Regions from separate parts of the Acuticoccus sp. MNP-M23 genome, predicted to be linked through region 2. Evidence: predicted binding sites of a transcription regulator. Region 2 holds the regulator's gene; the other holds the start of a gene.
The links. Region 2 encodes PhoB, which activates phosphate uptake and scavenging genes when phosphate is short. Its sites were predicted from a motif close to TGTCATNNANCTGTCAT; they were not measured.

Region 1 (7,962 bases), 310 kb from region 2:
AGATCGTCGCAGGAGGCCTGCCCGGCGGCGCGGTCGGTGGGCGCGCCGACATCATGGAGCGGCTCGACTTCGAGGCTGCGGCCGACAAGAGCTTCGAGAAGATCGGCCACCCCGGCACCTTCAACGCCAACCCGGTTTCAGCTGCCGCCGGCATTGCCGCACTCGACATCATCGCCAACGGCGACGCCTGCGATCGCGCCAACGCCTACGCTGCCGAGCTGCGCGAGAAGCTGAACCGTCTGTTTGCCGCCAAAGGGGCGCCGTTTGCCGCCTACGGCACCTATTCGGGCTTCCACATCTTCCTCAACGTGGAAAAGCGCACCATCGACCCGCTGGCATTCGACCCGTTCGCCCTCCCGTGGAAGGAGCTGAAGGCTGCGCCCTCCGCGCTGGTCGACCGGCTGCGCATGGCGATGATCATCAACGGCGTCGACCTGTCCGGCTGGCCCGGCGGCCTTGCCAGCGCCACCCATGATGCTGACGACATGGCGGTGACGATGAAGGCGTTCGAGGCCGCCATCGCGCGCATGAAGGAAGAGCCGGACCTGTGACGCTGGACGAGATCGACACCCCGGCCATCCTGATCGACACGACGATTGCCGAGGCGAACCTTGCCCGCGCGCAGGACTACGCCGATGCAAACGGGATGACGCTGCGCCCCCACATCAAGACCCACAAGCTGCCGATGTGGGCCAAGCGCCAGCTTGCGCTGGGGGCCGTCGGCATCACCTGCCAGAAGGTCGGCGAGGCGGAGGTGATGGCGGACGCCGGCATCGCCGACATCTTCATCCCCTACAACATCCTCGGCGCGCCCAAGCTCAAACGCCTCGCCGCGCTGCACCGGCGGATCGAACTGTCGGTCGCCGCCGACAGCGAAATCACGGTCGAGGGATATGCGGCGCATTTCGCCGATCCGGCGCACCCGCTGAAAATTCTGGTGGAGATCGATACCGGGGCCGGGCGCTGCGGTGTTGTCACGCCGGATGAACTCGTGGCGCTGGCGCGATCCATCGAGACCGCCCCCGGCCTCATCTTCGAAGGGGTGATGACCTATCCGCCGCGGGGCAAGACTGCGGAGGTCAACGCCGCGCTGGGCGATGCGGTGGCGGCGCTGACCGCTGCCGGCCTGCCGCCGCGGCGCGTGTCCAACGGCGGCTCGCCTGATTATTACCACGCCGCTGACGTGACCAACGCGACCGAGCATCGCCCGGGCACCTACATCTACTCGGACCGGATGCAGGTGGCGCTTGGCCACGGCACGCTTGAAGATTGCGCACTCACAGTTCTTGCCACCGTGGTCAGCCATCCGGTGCCGGGCCGGATCGTGCTGGACACCGGCTCCAAGGCGCTGGCCGCCGATCTCGCGCCGGTCCCCGGCCACGGCCACCTGGTGGAATATCCCGACGCCATCGTCACCAGCCTCAGCGAAGAGCACGCGGTGGTGAACGTTTCGGCATGCAGCGCGGTGCCGGAGATCGGCCAGCGGGTGCGCGTGATCCCGAACCACGTCTGCGTGGTGTCGAACCTGTTCGACGCGGTGCACCTCGTCTCCGGCGACCATGTCGAAGCTGTCCCCGTCGCAGCGCGCGGCCGGCTCGGCTGAGCCGCGACTGACAGTGGCCGCAGCGGGCGCGTTGCGGTGCGCCGGCTGCGGTTTTGCCCTGAAAGGTCGGCGCGGCGGGCGCGCGCTGTCACGCGTTCCCGCCGCGCAACGGGCCGGAAAGGTCCGGCCCGTTGCAAGCGCGATCAGGCGCCGATCTTGCCGCCGTTCTTCTTCGTGATCGCCACCACGGACGGACGCACCGGAAGCGCGTCGTTGAAGTCCGGCCAGCGGGTCGAAAGATCCTCGTAGTAGGAGTTGCGGCCGAAGCCCTCCCAGTCTTCGCCGCCATCGCCGGGGTGCTGGACGGCGACGAAGAAGGTGGCAAGGTCCGGTGTCGGCCGCGGACCGCACATCTCGGCGCCGACCGGCACACGGTAGAACAGCTTCGACGTGCCGCGCGCCGCGCCATCGGTATCGACCGCCCAGAGGCCGTCGGTGCGTCCGGTCTTCTTCGGCGAGTTGCCGTCGGTCGACACCCAGAGCCGGCCGTCGCTGTCGACCGCGCAGTTGTCGGGCATCCCGAACCAGCCATTCTCGGTGGTCGCGGTGGAGAATGTGGCGCCCACTTCGGCAATGGACGGGTCGCCGCACTTGAGGAGAATTTCCCAGGTGCCTTTCGTTGCCGCGAAGTCGCCGCCTTCTTCCGAAATCTCGACGATATGGCCGAACGCGTTGTCGACGCGCGGGTTGGCGGCGTTCGGGTCCTGCCGCTTGGTGTTGTTGGTCAGCATCACGTAGACGCGGCCATTGTCTCCGTTCGGCTCGATGTCCTCGGGGCGGTCCATGGGCGTGGCGCCGAGAAGGTCGGCAGCGCGGCGCGTCTCGATCAGAACGTCGGCCTGGCTCGCAAAGCCGTTCTCGCTGTTGAGCGGACCTTCGCCGTGGGCGAGGGGCATCCAGGTCACCGCACCGTCTTCGTCAAAACGGGCAACGTAGAGCGTGCCGTCGTCGAGAAGGTCGAGGTTCGCTGCGCGGTCGTCCGGGTTGTAGCGGCCCGCGGTCACGAACTTGTAGACATAGTCGAAGCGCTCGTCGTCGCCGAGGTAGAAGACAACCTGTCCGCCGGGCGCGAGGATCGATTCGGCGCCTTCATGCTTGAAGCGGCCAAGGGCCGTGCGCTTCTTCGGCGTCGACGTCGGGTCATCGACATCGACTTCCACCACCCAGCCGAAGCGGTTGGGCTCGTTGGGTTCCTTCGAAACGTCGAAGCGGTCGTAAAAATTGCCCCATTCGTAGCTGCCCTGCGGCACGCCGTAGCGCTCATAATTGGCGGCCTCGGGATGGCCTTCCGGCAGTTCGCCGAGGAAGTAGCCGTGGAAATTCTCCTCGGCCATCACGTAGGTGCCCCAGGGCGTGACGCCGCCGGCGCAGTTGTTGAGGGTGCCGATGACGGCGCGGCCGGACGGATCGGCGTTGGTGGCAAGGCGGGCATGACCGGCAGCGGGGCCGCTGAGCGCCATCGGGGTGGCCGAGGTGATACGTCGGTTCTTGGCGCCGTCCAGCACCGGCGTCCAGCGCCCGTCCTTTTTCTCGATCTCGATGATTGTGCCGCCGTGCGCGGCCATCTCGATGTCGACGCGTGCCTGATCGGCCGGTGCGACGGTGAGCTTGTCATCCGCGCCCACGGTGACGATGCCGGGGAACATCAGGTGCTCATTGGTGTATTCGTGGTTCACGACCAGAATGCCGTGGTCGGACGAGCCATCCATCGGGATATAGCCGACGAAGTCGTTGTTGTAGCCGAACTGGCGCTCCTGCGCGGCCCGCGACTGGGCGTTCGGGTCGAACTCGGGCGCGTCGGCAAACACCTTGTCGCCCCAGCGCAGCAGAACGTCGGCGTTGTAGCCCTCGGCAACATGGTGATCGGCGTCGACGCCGGCCGTCACTTCTTCGAAGTTGAATGAGGAGGCTGCCGTTTCCGCGCTTGCCCGGTCGGCGGCAAGGAGTGCCATCGGGCTGACCGTGGCGGTGATTGCCGTCGCCGCGAGGGACCCGCGCAGGAAGCCGCGGCGGGAAAACCGAGCGGCGATGATCTCGCCCATGGTCCGGTTTGCGGTGGAGTTGTGCCCCGGTCCGTCGGCTTCCTCAAGGAGGCTGGTCTTGAATATCTGCGTCATCGGTTTCGCTCTCTGGCATCAGGGCAGCCGCCACCAATCGCCTGCGACACGCGTGGACGTGACCGAGCGGTTGCGGTGGCACACTGCCATTGGAACGATCCCAATCTAGGTGTGATTTTGTAACGTGGTGATGACATCCCGCCGCCCATTATTGCCCCGGCCGCTGACCACCGCCGCGCACGCCAACGCGGGCAGTGCGGTCGATGCCGCCTCTGCGCCAGAACGCTTTTCGAGGGATCTTGCGCCTCTGGACGCAGCGCCGCCCGGCGCGTTCATGCTAATCGGCAACGGTAGAAAAGGCGCCATAGGCCGGGGCCTGCACGCAGACACCGACGACATTCTAGAAATCAGCGCCGCTTGCCGGGTCGCGCTGGCAAGGGGCACGAAATGAGCGACACGCTGTCTGATAAACGGCCCATCGTTGCGGCGCACTGGGGCACGTACCGGGCCGAGATGAAGGATGGCCGCGCCGTCGCGCTCCACCCGTTCGAGGCGGACCCGGACCCGTCCGGCATCGGCGGCGCCATGCTGGAAACGCTCGCCGATCCCACGCGGATCGGTCAACCGATGGTGCGCCGCGGCTGGCTCGCCGGTGAGGCCGACCGCAGCCTGCGCGGCCGCGACGAATTTGTTGCCGTGCCGTGGGACGAAGCGCTGGACCTTGCCGGCGGCGCTCTTTCGGACGCGCGGGCTGCCCACGGCAACGAGGCGATCTATGCCGGCTCCTACGGCTGGGCGAGCGCGGGGCGGTTCCACCATGCGCAGAGCCAGCTGCGCCGGTTCATGGGTCTGTTCGGCGGCTACACAAGCCGGCGCAACAGCTACAGCTTTGCCGCCGCCGAGGTGGTCCTGCCGCACGTTATGGGCTCCATGCACAAGCTGTTGCAGGAGCACACCGGCTGGGACGAGGTCGGCAAGGCGGGCGCGCTGGTGGTGGCGTTCGGCGGCATCGCGCTGCGCAACGCGCAGGTGAACGGCGGCGGCGTCGCCCGCCACACGCAGCGCGGCGACATGGCGGCGGCGCTGGCTGCCGGTGCGCGGATCGTCAACATCAACCCCTCCGCGCTCGACCTTTCACCGGACGTGGCCGAGTGGATGCCGATCCGACCCTGCACCGATACCGCGCTCATGCTCGGCCTTGCCCACACCCTCCTCACCGAAAAACTGTGCGACCACGCCTTCCTCGCCAGCCACTGCGAGGGCTTCGAGCTTTTCGCCCCCTACCTCACCGGCACCGCCGACGGGACGCCGAAGGATGCCGCCTGGGCTGCCGCCATCACCGGCCTCGCACCGGACGCGATCACGGCGCTTGCCCGGCGGATGGCAGCGGGGCCGACGCTGGTCAACTTCAGCTGGTCGCTCACCCGGCAGGAAAACGGCGAGTCCGCGGTGTGGATGGCGGTCGTGCTCGCCGCGATGCTGGGCCGGATCGGCAAGCCCGGTGAGGGGCTGGCGCTGGGCCTCGGCGCGATCAACAGCGTCGGAGCCACGCGCGGGCCACTGCCGGTGGCCGCCTTCCCCGGCGTGCCGAACAAGGTGCAGCGCTTCATCCCCGTCGCCCGCATTGCCGACATGCTGCTCGCTCCCGGCGACACGGTGGATTATGACGGACAGACGCTGACCTATCCGGACATACGCCTCATCTACTGGGCCGGCGGCAACCCGTTCCACCACCATCAGGACCTCAACCGCCTGCGCACCGCATGGCAAAAGGCCGAAACCGTCATCGTGCATGAACCGCACTGGACGCCGCTTGCCCGCTTTGCCGACATCGTGTTCCCGGCAACCCTCTCGGCCGAGCGGGACGACGTCTCCGCCTCCTCGACGGACACGCACCTGTTCGCGACCCGTGCCGTCGCCCGGCCTTTTGGCGAGTCGCGCAGCGACCATGCGATTTTCGCCGGCCTCGCCGAGCGGCTGACGCCCCCCGGCGGCAACGGCACCCTCGCGGACGCATTCACCGAAGGTCGTGATGAGGCCGGCTGGATTGAGGAGATCTACGCGCGCACCGCCGCCGCCATGGCAAAGATCGGCCAGCCCCTGCCTGACTACGAGACATTTCGCACCAGAGGCTTCGTGGCAGCAGCGACCGCGCCGCAACCCTCGTTCGTCGAGCGGTTCAGCGCCGATCCTGCGGCCGCACCGTTGCCGACACCGTCCGGCCGGATCGAGATTTACAGCGCCGCAATCGCATCGTTCGGGCACCCCGGCCTGCCGGGGCATCCGGCGTGGCACGCACCTGCCGAATGGCTGGGCGCGGAAGGGGCAATGGGCCAGCTTCACCTCGTCACCCACCAGCCCGCACGGCGCCTGCACTCCCAGCTCGACCAGAGCGCCTACAGCCGCGCCGGCAAGATTGCGGGGCGGACGCCATGCGTCTTGCACCCTGCCGAGGCGGATCGGCACGGCATAAAAGCTGGCGATCTGGTGGAGGTTTTCAACGCGCGGGGCCGCACCATTGCCGCGGCTGCGCTGGACGAAAACGTGATTGAGGGCGTGCTGCTGATGGCAACCGGCGCCTGGTACGACCCGGACTGGGATGGCGATCCGGCGCTGTGCAAGCACGGCAATCCCAATGTTCTGACGGCCGACACCGGCACCACACCGCTGGCGCAGGGCCCGTCGGCGCTGAGCTGCCTCGTCCGCATTCGCAGATGGGAGGGGCCGGTGCCGCCGGTCACCGCCTTCGTGCCGCCGCGGATCGTGCCGCGGGCCTGGCCCTGATCATGCGATTTGAAGCCCGCTTCGGCGGATGTCTGGAGCCAGATCCATGGCCCGTCGGGCTCGCGGATGGAGCGACGCAAGGATGGGAATAGCGGTGCCACTGGATGCACAGAAAATGCGAAGGTGGAAGCCTTCTTCGCGGAACTCCATGATGAGTGCGAGAGTGCCGATGAGCCCTTTTGATCGCAGAGATGAGAGACCCCATGCCTGATCCGTTCGAAGCCCCCGCCGGCACGTGCGTCGGCCATGTCCACCTCAAGGTGTCCAATCTCGACCGGGCGATTGCCTTTTATCGCGACGTTCTGGGATTCCCGTTGAACCTCAGATGGCGAGACAAGGCGGCATTTCTGGGTGCTGGCGGCTACCACCACCACATCGGCCTGAATGTCTGGGACAGCGAAGGTGCCGCCCCGCCTCCGCCCGGCCGCACCGGGCTTTACCACACCGCCTTCCTCTACCCGGACCGCGCCTCCCTCGTTGCTGTCATCAAGCAGGTAAAGGCCGCCGGCATTCCCTTCGATGGGGCGGCGCACCACGGCGTCAGCACAGCCGTCTACCTGCGTGATCCTGACGATAACGGCGTGGAGCTTTACGTGGACATGCCGCGCTCCGAGTGGCCGGAAGACGAAGACGGCCACCTCCTGATGCGCAACGAGCGGTTCTCGATCGATGCCTACATCGCCGAGACCGAAGCGATGATCTGACCCGCCGGCGCTGACGATAATTGTGGCTGCGCGGGCCCGACGTTCATTGACGTATGCGATGGGTGCCGACTAACATGTTGCGCAGATCACAGCAGTGGACATACCGTGGCACGACATATTTTTGGACTTTCCGCCGCGATGGTGACGCCTTTTGCCGCCGACGGAACCGTGGATCTGCCGCGGCTCGTGAAGCATGCGCACTGGGCTCTCGCCAACGGCACCGACAGCGTCACCCTTTTCGGAACGACGGGTGAAGGCTTCTCGATCGGATTTCGCGAACGCGCCGCGATGCTGGGCGCGCTCGCCGGCAACGGCATCGATTTCGGACAGAAACTTTACGCCACCGTCGGCGCCAGCGTGGTGGCCGATGCGGTTGACCAGGCGAGGCTGGCACTCGGCATGGGCGCGCGCGGGCTGTTGTTCACGCCGCCCTACTACCTCAAGGCCCTCGACGAGGACGGCCTGTTCGCCTGGTTCTCCAATGCATTCGACGCCATTGGCGGGGACCTGCGCGGGGTCATCCTCTACCACATTCCGGGGCAGACCGCGGTGCCGCTCTCGGTGGCGCTGGTGGACCGGCTGCGCAAGGCGTTTCCGGGCGTCATCGCCGGCATCAAGGACTCCTCCGGCGATTGGGACACGGCAAACGCCTACCTCGATGCCCACGGCGATCTCGCGATCCTCGTTGGCGACGAGCGGCTGTTGCCGCGGGCAATGGCGCGCGGTGCACAAGGCTCCATCTGCGGTCTCGCCAACATCGAGCCGGCCCTCCTGCGCAGCGTCATCCACGACGGTGCGGACGATCCGCGGCTGA
Region 2 (7,962 bases):
CCCTTGGCGCGGCGGGTGCCGCGGTGGCCCGCAAGAAGATCTCGCCGGGTCTGAGGGCCCGCAACCGGGTGGAGCTTGCCATCCGCGTGGTGCTCATCACCTGCTCCGCCATTGCCGTGCTGACCACGGTCGGCATCGTCCTGTCGGTCCTGTCCGAAGCGCTGCGCTTCTTCTCCTACGTCAACCCGATGGACTTCCTGTTCGGCACCACCTGGAACCCGCGCTTCTCCTCCACCGGCACCGGCGGACAGGGCGACTTCGGCCTTCTGCCCCTCCTGTGGGGCACCATCATGATCACCATCATCGCGATGATGGTGGCGGTGCCCGTGGGCCTGATGTCGGCCATCTACCTCTCCGAATATGCCGGCCCGAAGTTCCGCTTCTTCGCCAAGCCCGCACTCGAAATTCTCGCCGGCATCCCCACCATCGTCTACGGCATCTTTGCCATCTTCACGGTGGGGCCGCTCTTCGCCTCTGTGGGCGACGCCATCGGCATCAACATCATGGCAACCAGCGCGTTCACCGCCGGTGTGGTGATGGGGATCATGATCATCCCGTTCGTGTCCTCGCTGTCGGACGACATCATCAGCCAGGTGCCCAAGGCGATGCGCGACGGCTCCTACGGCCTCGGCGCCACACAGTCGGAGACCATTCGCAAGGTGCTCCTGCCAGCGGCGCTGCCCGGCATTGTCGGTGCGTTCCTGCTGGCAATCAGCCGGGCCATCGGCGAAACGATGATTGTGGTGCTCGCCGCCGGCAACTCGCCGGTGCTGACGGGCAACCCGTTCGAGGCGGTCTCCACGGTGACCGTCACCATCGTCAACCAGCTCACCGGCGACACCGACTTTGCGAGCCCCCAGTCGCTGGTGGCCTTCGCGCTCGGCCTCACCCTCTTCATCATCACGCTGATCCTCAACGTGATGGCGATCTACATCGTGCGGAAATACCGCGAACAATATGAATAGGTCCGACATGGCGACCACGATGGCAGCGCAATCGGCCGGCGAGATCGAGCGCAACAACACGCGCGCGCAGGTCGAGGCGTCCATCGGCCGCCGCCGGCGCAACGAGGCGATCTTCAAGGGGATCGGCCTTGGCGCGGTGCTCATCGGCCTCACCTTCGTGGCGGTCCTGTTCGGGTCGATCTTCTACAAGGGCATCCCGGCCTTCACCCAGGCGACGCTGCACCTTCCGGTCACGTTCGACGCCGCCATCATCAAGGTTCCCGACCGCCCGCAGCAGATGCCCGGCGTGTCCGATGCGGACTACCAGCAGGAGCTGTACGCCTGGCAGCGCAAGCTGGTGTTCGTGAACTGGAACAAGATCGTCCAGAACGCCTTCGCCACGGTGTTGCCGGACGCCGCGGACAATGCGCGCGACGTTGGCGGCATGGTGGCCAGCGCCGAAAAGGTGCGCCTGCGCGACATGGTGGCCGACGATCCGTCGCTCATCGGCACCACGCAGGACGTCGCGCTGGTCGCCGCAGCCAACATCGATGTCTGGCTGAAGGGCAACATCGACCGGGACCTCCCCCAGTCCATGCAGCAGCTGTCCGCCAGGCAGCAGCAATGGGCCGACGCGCTCTACGATCGCGGCGTGATCGAGATGAACTTCTCCAGCACGCTGTTCACCAACGTGGATTCGCGCTCCTCGCCGGCCACGGCCGGCCTGCTGGGCGCCATCGTCGGCTCGGTGATGATGATGCTGGTGGTGATGCTGTTCGCCGTCCCCGTCGGCGTGATGGCCGCGGTGTACCTGGAAGAATTCGCGCCGCGGAACTGGTTCACCGACCTCATCGAGGTGAACATCAACAACCTTGCCGCGGTGCCTTCCATCGTCTTCGGCCTTCTGGGCGCTGCGGTCTTCATCAACCTCTTCGGTCTGCCGCTGTCGGCGCCTCTGGTCGGCGGCCTGGTCCTGTCGCTGATGACGCTGCCCACTGTCATCATCGCCTCGCGTGCGGCGCTGCGCGCGGTGCCGCCGTCGATCCGGCAGGCGGCGCTCGGCGTCGGCGCATCACCCACCCAGGCCATGTTCCACCACACGCTGCCGCTGGCGGTGCCGGGGATGCTGACCGGCGCCATCATCGGCGTGGCGCAGGCGCTCGGCGAGACCGCGCCGCTCCTGCTGATCGGCATGAACGCCTTCGTCGCGTCCGTCCCGTCGACCCCGCTGGATCAGGCGAGCGCGCTGCCGGTGCAGATCTATCTGTGGCAGGGCAACGAGCTGCGCAATTTCTTCGAGCCGCGCACGGCGGCCGCCATCATGGTCCTTCTGGGCGTGATGATCTCACTGAACACTCTTGCGATCCTTCTGCGTCATCGCTTCGAACGCCGCTGGTAATCCGGCGCGCGCCCGACCTGACGAACCCCTTCGAGGACCATCATGAAAACTGCGATGAACCAGACAGCGGACGAAACCGGCACCGGCGACCACGGCACCGCGCATGACGCCGCGTCGCTGGAAAGACAGGCCGAGACGGGGGGTGAGTTCACCCGCGACCACGATCTGGTGTTCGACACGATCCGCCGCCCCTTCGCACAGCCGCAGCGCGCCAAGATCGACGCGCGCGACGTCTGCGTCGACTACGGACAGAAGCGGGCGATCCATCACATCTCGATGGCGATCCCCGAAAAGTCGGTGACGGCCTTCATCGGCCCGTCGGGCTGCGGCAAGTCCACGTATCTGCGCTGCTTCAACCGGATGAACGACACCATCGACGGGTGCCGCGTGACCGGCCGGATCGAGATGGACGACGAGGACCTCAACAACCACGACCTCGACGTGGTGCTGCTGCGCGCCCGCGTCGGCATGGTGTTCCAGAAGCCGAACCCGTTCCCCAAGTCGATCTACGACAACATCGTCTACGGTCCAAAGATCCACGGCACAGCCACCAAGAAGGCCGACCTCGACATCATCGTCGAGCGGAGCCTGCGCCGTGCGGGCCTTTGGAACGAGGTGAAGGACAGGCTGAACGAGGCGGGCACCGGCCTGTCCGGCGGCCAGCAGCAGCGCCTGTGCATCGCGCGCGCCATTGCCGTGAACCCCGAAGTCATCCTGATGGACGAGCCTTGTTCGGCGCTCGATCCCATCGCAACCGGCACCGTGGAAACGCTGATCCACGAACTGCGCGAGAACTACACGATCGTCATTGTGACGCACTCGATGGCACAAGCCGAGCGCGTGAGCCAGAAGACGTGCTATTTCCACCTCGGCTATCTCGTCGAGGAAGGACCAACTGAAGAGATCTTCAATGATCCTCAAGAGGAGCGCACACGCCAGTATATAACTGGTGTGTTTGGGTAGGAATGCAGCCGTGGCACGTCATTGCGTGGTGTCCGGCGGACGGAGTCATGACGTGGGTATTGTTGTAAGAGACCAGTTTACCGAGATGCAGCGACTGGCAGGAGAAATCGCCGAGATGGGCGGGCTGGCCGAGCAGCTGGTGATGGAGAGCGTGACCGCGCTGACGCGGCTCGACACGCACCTCGCACGCCGGGTGATCGCGGCCGACCGCAAGCTCGACGCCATGCAGCGCAGCGTGGAGAACCACACGGTGGAGATGATCGTGGCGCACCGGCCCGAGGGCAAGGCGCTGCGCGAGCTGGTGGCGGGCCTGCGCATCTCGTCCGACCTCGAACGGGTCGGCGATCTGGCAAAGAACAACGCGAAGCGGTTGCTGGCCATCGAGAACAGCGCGCATCCGCCCCGCGTGGCGCTCGGCATCGAGCACATGTCGGAAATTGCGCTGGAGCAGCTGAAAACGGTGCTCGACGCGTTCACCAGCCAGGACGTGCCGGCTGCGCTGGACGTGCGCCTGCGCGACGACGAGGTGGACGCGATCCACACCTCCATCTTCCGCGAGCTGCTGACGTACATGATGGAGAATCCGCGGAACATCACGTTCTGCACGCATCTCCTGTTCTGCGCAAAGAACATCGAGCGCATCGGCGATCACGCGACAAATATTGCCGAGGCCATCCACTACGTCGTGACCGGCGAGCAGCCCGCGGAAGCTCGCGAAAAGTCCGACGCGTCGTCTTACCTGTCTGCGGATTTCACAGGCAACGTCGGCTTGCGCTGACGGTGACCGGGGCCGCTGACACTTTGTCAAAGGTTAGTTCATGCATGGACCCGACGCGGTTGAACCGTGTGGCAGCGATGCGCATGCGGTGCGGTCCAGGGGCGCGATAATGCCCCGCATCATGATTGTCGAAGACGAGGAGCCGCTAGTGCTTCTCCTGCGCTACAACCTCGAAGCGGAAGGCTATGCGGTCGATTCGTGCAGTCGCGGCGACGAGGCCGAGATGCGCCTTCTGGAACAGCCGCCCGATCTTCTGGTGCTCGACTGGATGCTGCCGGGCCTGTCCGGGATCGAGCTGTGCCGCCGGATCCGGTCCCGCCCGCAGACCGAGCATCTGCCCATCGTGATGCTGACGGCGCGCGGCGAGGAGACCGAGCGGGTGCGCGGCCTTGCCACCGGCGCCGACGACTACGTGACCAAGCCCTTCTCGACGCCCGAGCTGATGGCCCGCATCCGCGGCCTTCTGCGCCGCTCCAAGCCCGAAAAGGTTTCGGCGATGCTGCGCGCTGGCAGCCTGGAGCTGGATCGCACGATGCACCGCGTGCAGCGGGGCGGCCGCGAGGTGAAGCTGGGGCCGACCGAATTCCGCCTGCTTGAATTTCTGATGCAGTCACCCGGCCGCGTGTTCAGCCGCGAGCAGCTTCTGGACGGCGTGTGGGGGCGGGACGTTTACGTGGACGAACGCACGGTGGACGTGCACATCGGCCGCCTGCGCAAGCAGCTCAAGCGCGGCAAGGAGGCGGACCCGATCCGCACAGTGCGCGGCGCCGGCTACGCCTTCGACGACAGGTTCGGCGCCGACTGAGAGCGGCGCTTTTCAGGCTCGGCGCCGGCAATCGCCGCCGCCGCCTCATTGGTTGCCGCGTCAGCGCCCGGTGGGCTTGCGCGGCTTGTTGGTGCGGCCGGGGAATGCCACGTCGGCGTGGGCGGTGCAGTAGGTGTCGCCAGGTTCGGACCGCGCACCGCAGAAGCTGAAATTGTCGCCGGACGGATCGCCGATGGGCCAGCGGCATGTGCTGGCGCTGAGGTCCGTCAGCGTGATTCCGCCGCGCAAGGGCACCACCTCGGCAACATGCTGAGGTACGGGGGCCGGCTCGAAAACCTCCCGCTCGACCACCTTCACCGCAGCAGCGCCGGCCGCCATCACGCGCGGTTGTGCAGCGGGCTTTGGCGTTCGGACCGCAGCGGCTGCGGCGGCGGGCGAGACGGTGGCGGGCGCCGGTGCGGCGCGACGGGCTGCGGGGCGCGCCGTCTTCACGCGGCCCGACAGACCCAGCCGGTGGATCTTGCCGATCACCGCATTGCGCGTGACACCGCCCATCGTCCCGGCGATCTGGGACGCGGAGTGCCCCTCTGCCCAGAGCTTGCGCAGTTGTTCGATCCGCTCGTCGGTCCAGCTCATCGCAGTCCCCTTGCTGTCCACAAACAGCCCACAGGGAATCCAAAGGCGGCGCGCCGAAAACGGCACGGGAATCCACCGTGTTGGCTGAAGGCTGTGGAGCGCGTCATTTGCGCTCCTGTTCCTCATGAATCGTAAAGGAATTGACGAATCAGCGTCTAGAGTCAGCGAGTCGCGATGGACTCAAGAGTTGCTTTTTCCCCAACCATCGGGAAGAAGACGCGTTCGTCTTCGGGCGAGATACCCCAACTCTGTGGAGAAGCGCGTCAAGCGCGACACAATTATGACCGAACCCGCGTTGTTCGCCACCTACAACCGTATTCCCGTCTCGTTTGATTCGGGTGAGGGCGTCTGGCTGCACGGGTCCGACGGGCGACGATACCTCGACATGGGCGCCGGCATCGCCGTGTCCGCCCTTGGCCACCAGCATCCGCACCTTGTTGCGGAGATGCAGAAGGCCGTCGCCGGCGTGTGGCACACGTCCAACCTCTTTGAAATTCCGGAGCAGGCCCGCCTTGGCGAGCGCTTGGTGGCGGAGACGTTTGCCGAGCGCGTGTTCTTCTGCAACTCGGGCGCCGAGGCCAACGAGGCCGCGATCAAGACCGCGCGGCGCTACCAGTTCATCAACGGCCACCCGGAGCGCACCCGCATCATCACCATGGCGGGCGCCTTCCACGGGCGGACGCTCGGCACCATCGCGGCCGGCGGCTCGCCCAAATATCTGGAAGGCTTCGGCGAACCGCTCGCCGGGTTCGACCAGGCGCCGTATGATGACATTGAAGCGGTCAAGGCACTGATCGGGCCCGAAACGGCGGCGATCATGGTCGAGCCGATCCAGGGCGAGGGCGGCATCCGCCCGGTCTCGCGCGAAGTGCTGGCCGAGATGCGGGCGCTGTGCGACGAGCACGGCCTTCTCCTGGTGTTTGACGAGGTGCAAACGGGTGCAGGGCGCACCGGCACGCTGTTCGCCTATCAGTCGCTCGGCGTCACGCCCGACATTCTGGCGGCGGCCAAGGGCATCGGCGGCGGCTTCCCGCTCGGCGCGTGCCTTGCCACGGCGGATGCCGCGGCGGGCATGGTGCCCGGCACCCACGGCACCACCTATGGCGGCAACCGTCTTGCGTGCGTGGCGGGCAATGCCGTGCTCGACGTGCTTCTGGAGGACGGCTTTCTTGAAAAGGTCCGGCAGACCGGGCTTTACGCCAAGCAGGCGCTTGCCGGTCTGGTGGACAGCCATCCGGACATTTTCGAGACTGTGCGCGGCGAGGGGCTGATGATCGGCGTCAAATGCCGTGCGCCGGTGGCGGACATCACCAATGCTGCCCGCGCCGAAGGGCTGCTCGTCATCCCGGCCGGCGAAAACACCGCCCGCCTTCTGCCGCCGCTGGTGGCAACGGAGGCGGACATCCGCGAGGCGGTGGCGATGCTCGACCGTGCGGCAACCGCGGTGGAAGCCAAGAGTGCGGCGGCCCCGCAATGAGCGAGCCGATCCACTTCCTGGACCTTGCGAGCCAGCCGCAGGGCGCCCTTCGCGCCATTCTGGACGAGGCACACCGGATCAAGGGGGAGGGGCGCAAGCCCCGTCCCCGGACCGACGTTCTCGCCGGGCGCACGCTCGCCATGGTGTTCGAGAAGCCGTCCACCCGCACGCGCTTCTCGTTCGACCTTGCCATGCGCGAAATGGGCGGCGACACGATCGTCGCCAATGGCAGCGAGATGCAGCTCGGCCGCGGCGAATCGATGCCGGATACGGCGCGCGTCCTGTCCCGCTACGTCGACGCGGTGATGATCCGCATGCTCGACCACGACGCGCTCGCCGAGTTCGCCCGCCATGCCGAGATGCCGGTGATCAACGGCCTTACCCGCCGCTCGCACCCGTGCCAGATCATCGCGGACCTCATCACCATCGAGGAACGCCTCGGCCCCATCGAGGCGCGCACGGTGGCCTGGGTCGGCGACGGCAACAACATGACGGCAACCTTCCTGGAGGCTGCCGGCCCGCTGGGCTTCCGCATGCGCATCGCGACGCCGCCGGAGCTTGCCGTGCCGGACGATGTGGTGGAGGCCGCGCGTGCCGCCGGGGCCGACGTTTTCGTTTCCACCGACCCGCGCGAGGCGGTGGACGGCGCCGACGTTGTGGCGGCCGACTGCTTCGCCTCCATGGGCGACGAGGACGAGGCTCGCCGGCTGAAGTTGCTCATGCCCTACCAGGTGAACGATGACCTGATGGCGGCGGCAGCGCCCGGCGCCGTGTTCCTCCACTGCCTCCCCGCGCACCGCAACGAGGAAGTGACGGATGCGGTGATGGACGGCCCCCAGTCGGCCGTGTTCGACGAGGCGGAAAATCGCATCCACGCGCAAAAGGCCGTGCTTGCCTATGTGTTCGGGCTGATTGCGGTGGCCCCTGCCTCGGACCGCTGACACCTGATGGCGCGGTCGCCCCGCGCCATCACCCCTTCGGCGGCAAGAACCCGAGCCC

Region 1: the regulator PhoB is predicted to act here: its motif matches at 3,840-3,856, upstream of RDV64_RS05960 (PhoX family phosphatase).

What each region holds. Positions count from the first base shown of each region.
Region 1 covers NZ_CP133480.1:1,245,654-1,253,615, reverse strand. The annotation lists gene RDV64_RS05970 (aminotransferase class III-fold pyridoxal phosphate-dependent enzyme) at 1-551, shown strand, start outside; gene RDV64_RS05965 (D-TA family PLP-dependent enzyme) at 548-1,603, shown strand; gene RDV64_RS05960 (PhoX family phosphatase) at 1,747-3,720, opposite strand; gene RDV64_RS05955 (molybdopterin-dependent oxidoreductase) at 4,108-6,444, shown strand; gene RDV64_RS05950 (VOC family protein) at 6,648-7,148, shown strand; gene RDV64_RS05945 (dihydrodipicolinate synthase family protein) at 7,254-7,962, shown strand, end outside.
Region 2 covers NZ_CP133480.1:1,551,504-1,559,465, reverse strand. The annotation lists gene pstC (phosphate ABC transporter permease subunit PstC) at 1-965, shown strand, start outside; gene pstA (phosphate ABC transporter permease PstA) at 985-2,343, shown strand; gene pstB (phosphate ABC transporter ATP-binding protein PstB) at 2,386-3,306, shown strand; gene phoU (phosphate signaling complex protein PhoU) at 3,392-4,084, shown strand; gene phoB (phosphate regulon transcriptional regulator PhoB) at 4,194-4,889, shown strand; gene RDV64_RS07375 (GcrA family cell cycle regulator) at 4,950-5,486, opposite strand; gene RDV64_RS07370 (aspartate aminotransferase family protein) at 5,767-6,963, shown strand; gene argF (ornithine carbamoyltransferase) at 6,960-7,904, shown strand; gene RDV64_RS07360 (carboxymuconolactone decarboxylase family protein) at 7,933-7,962, opposite strand, start outside.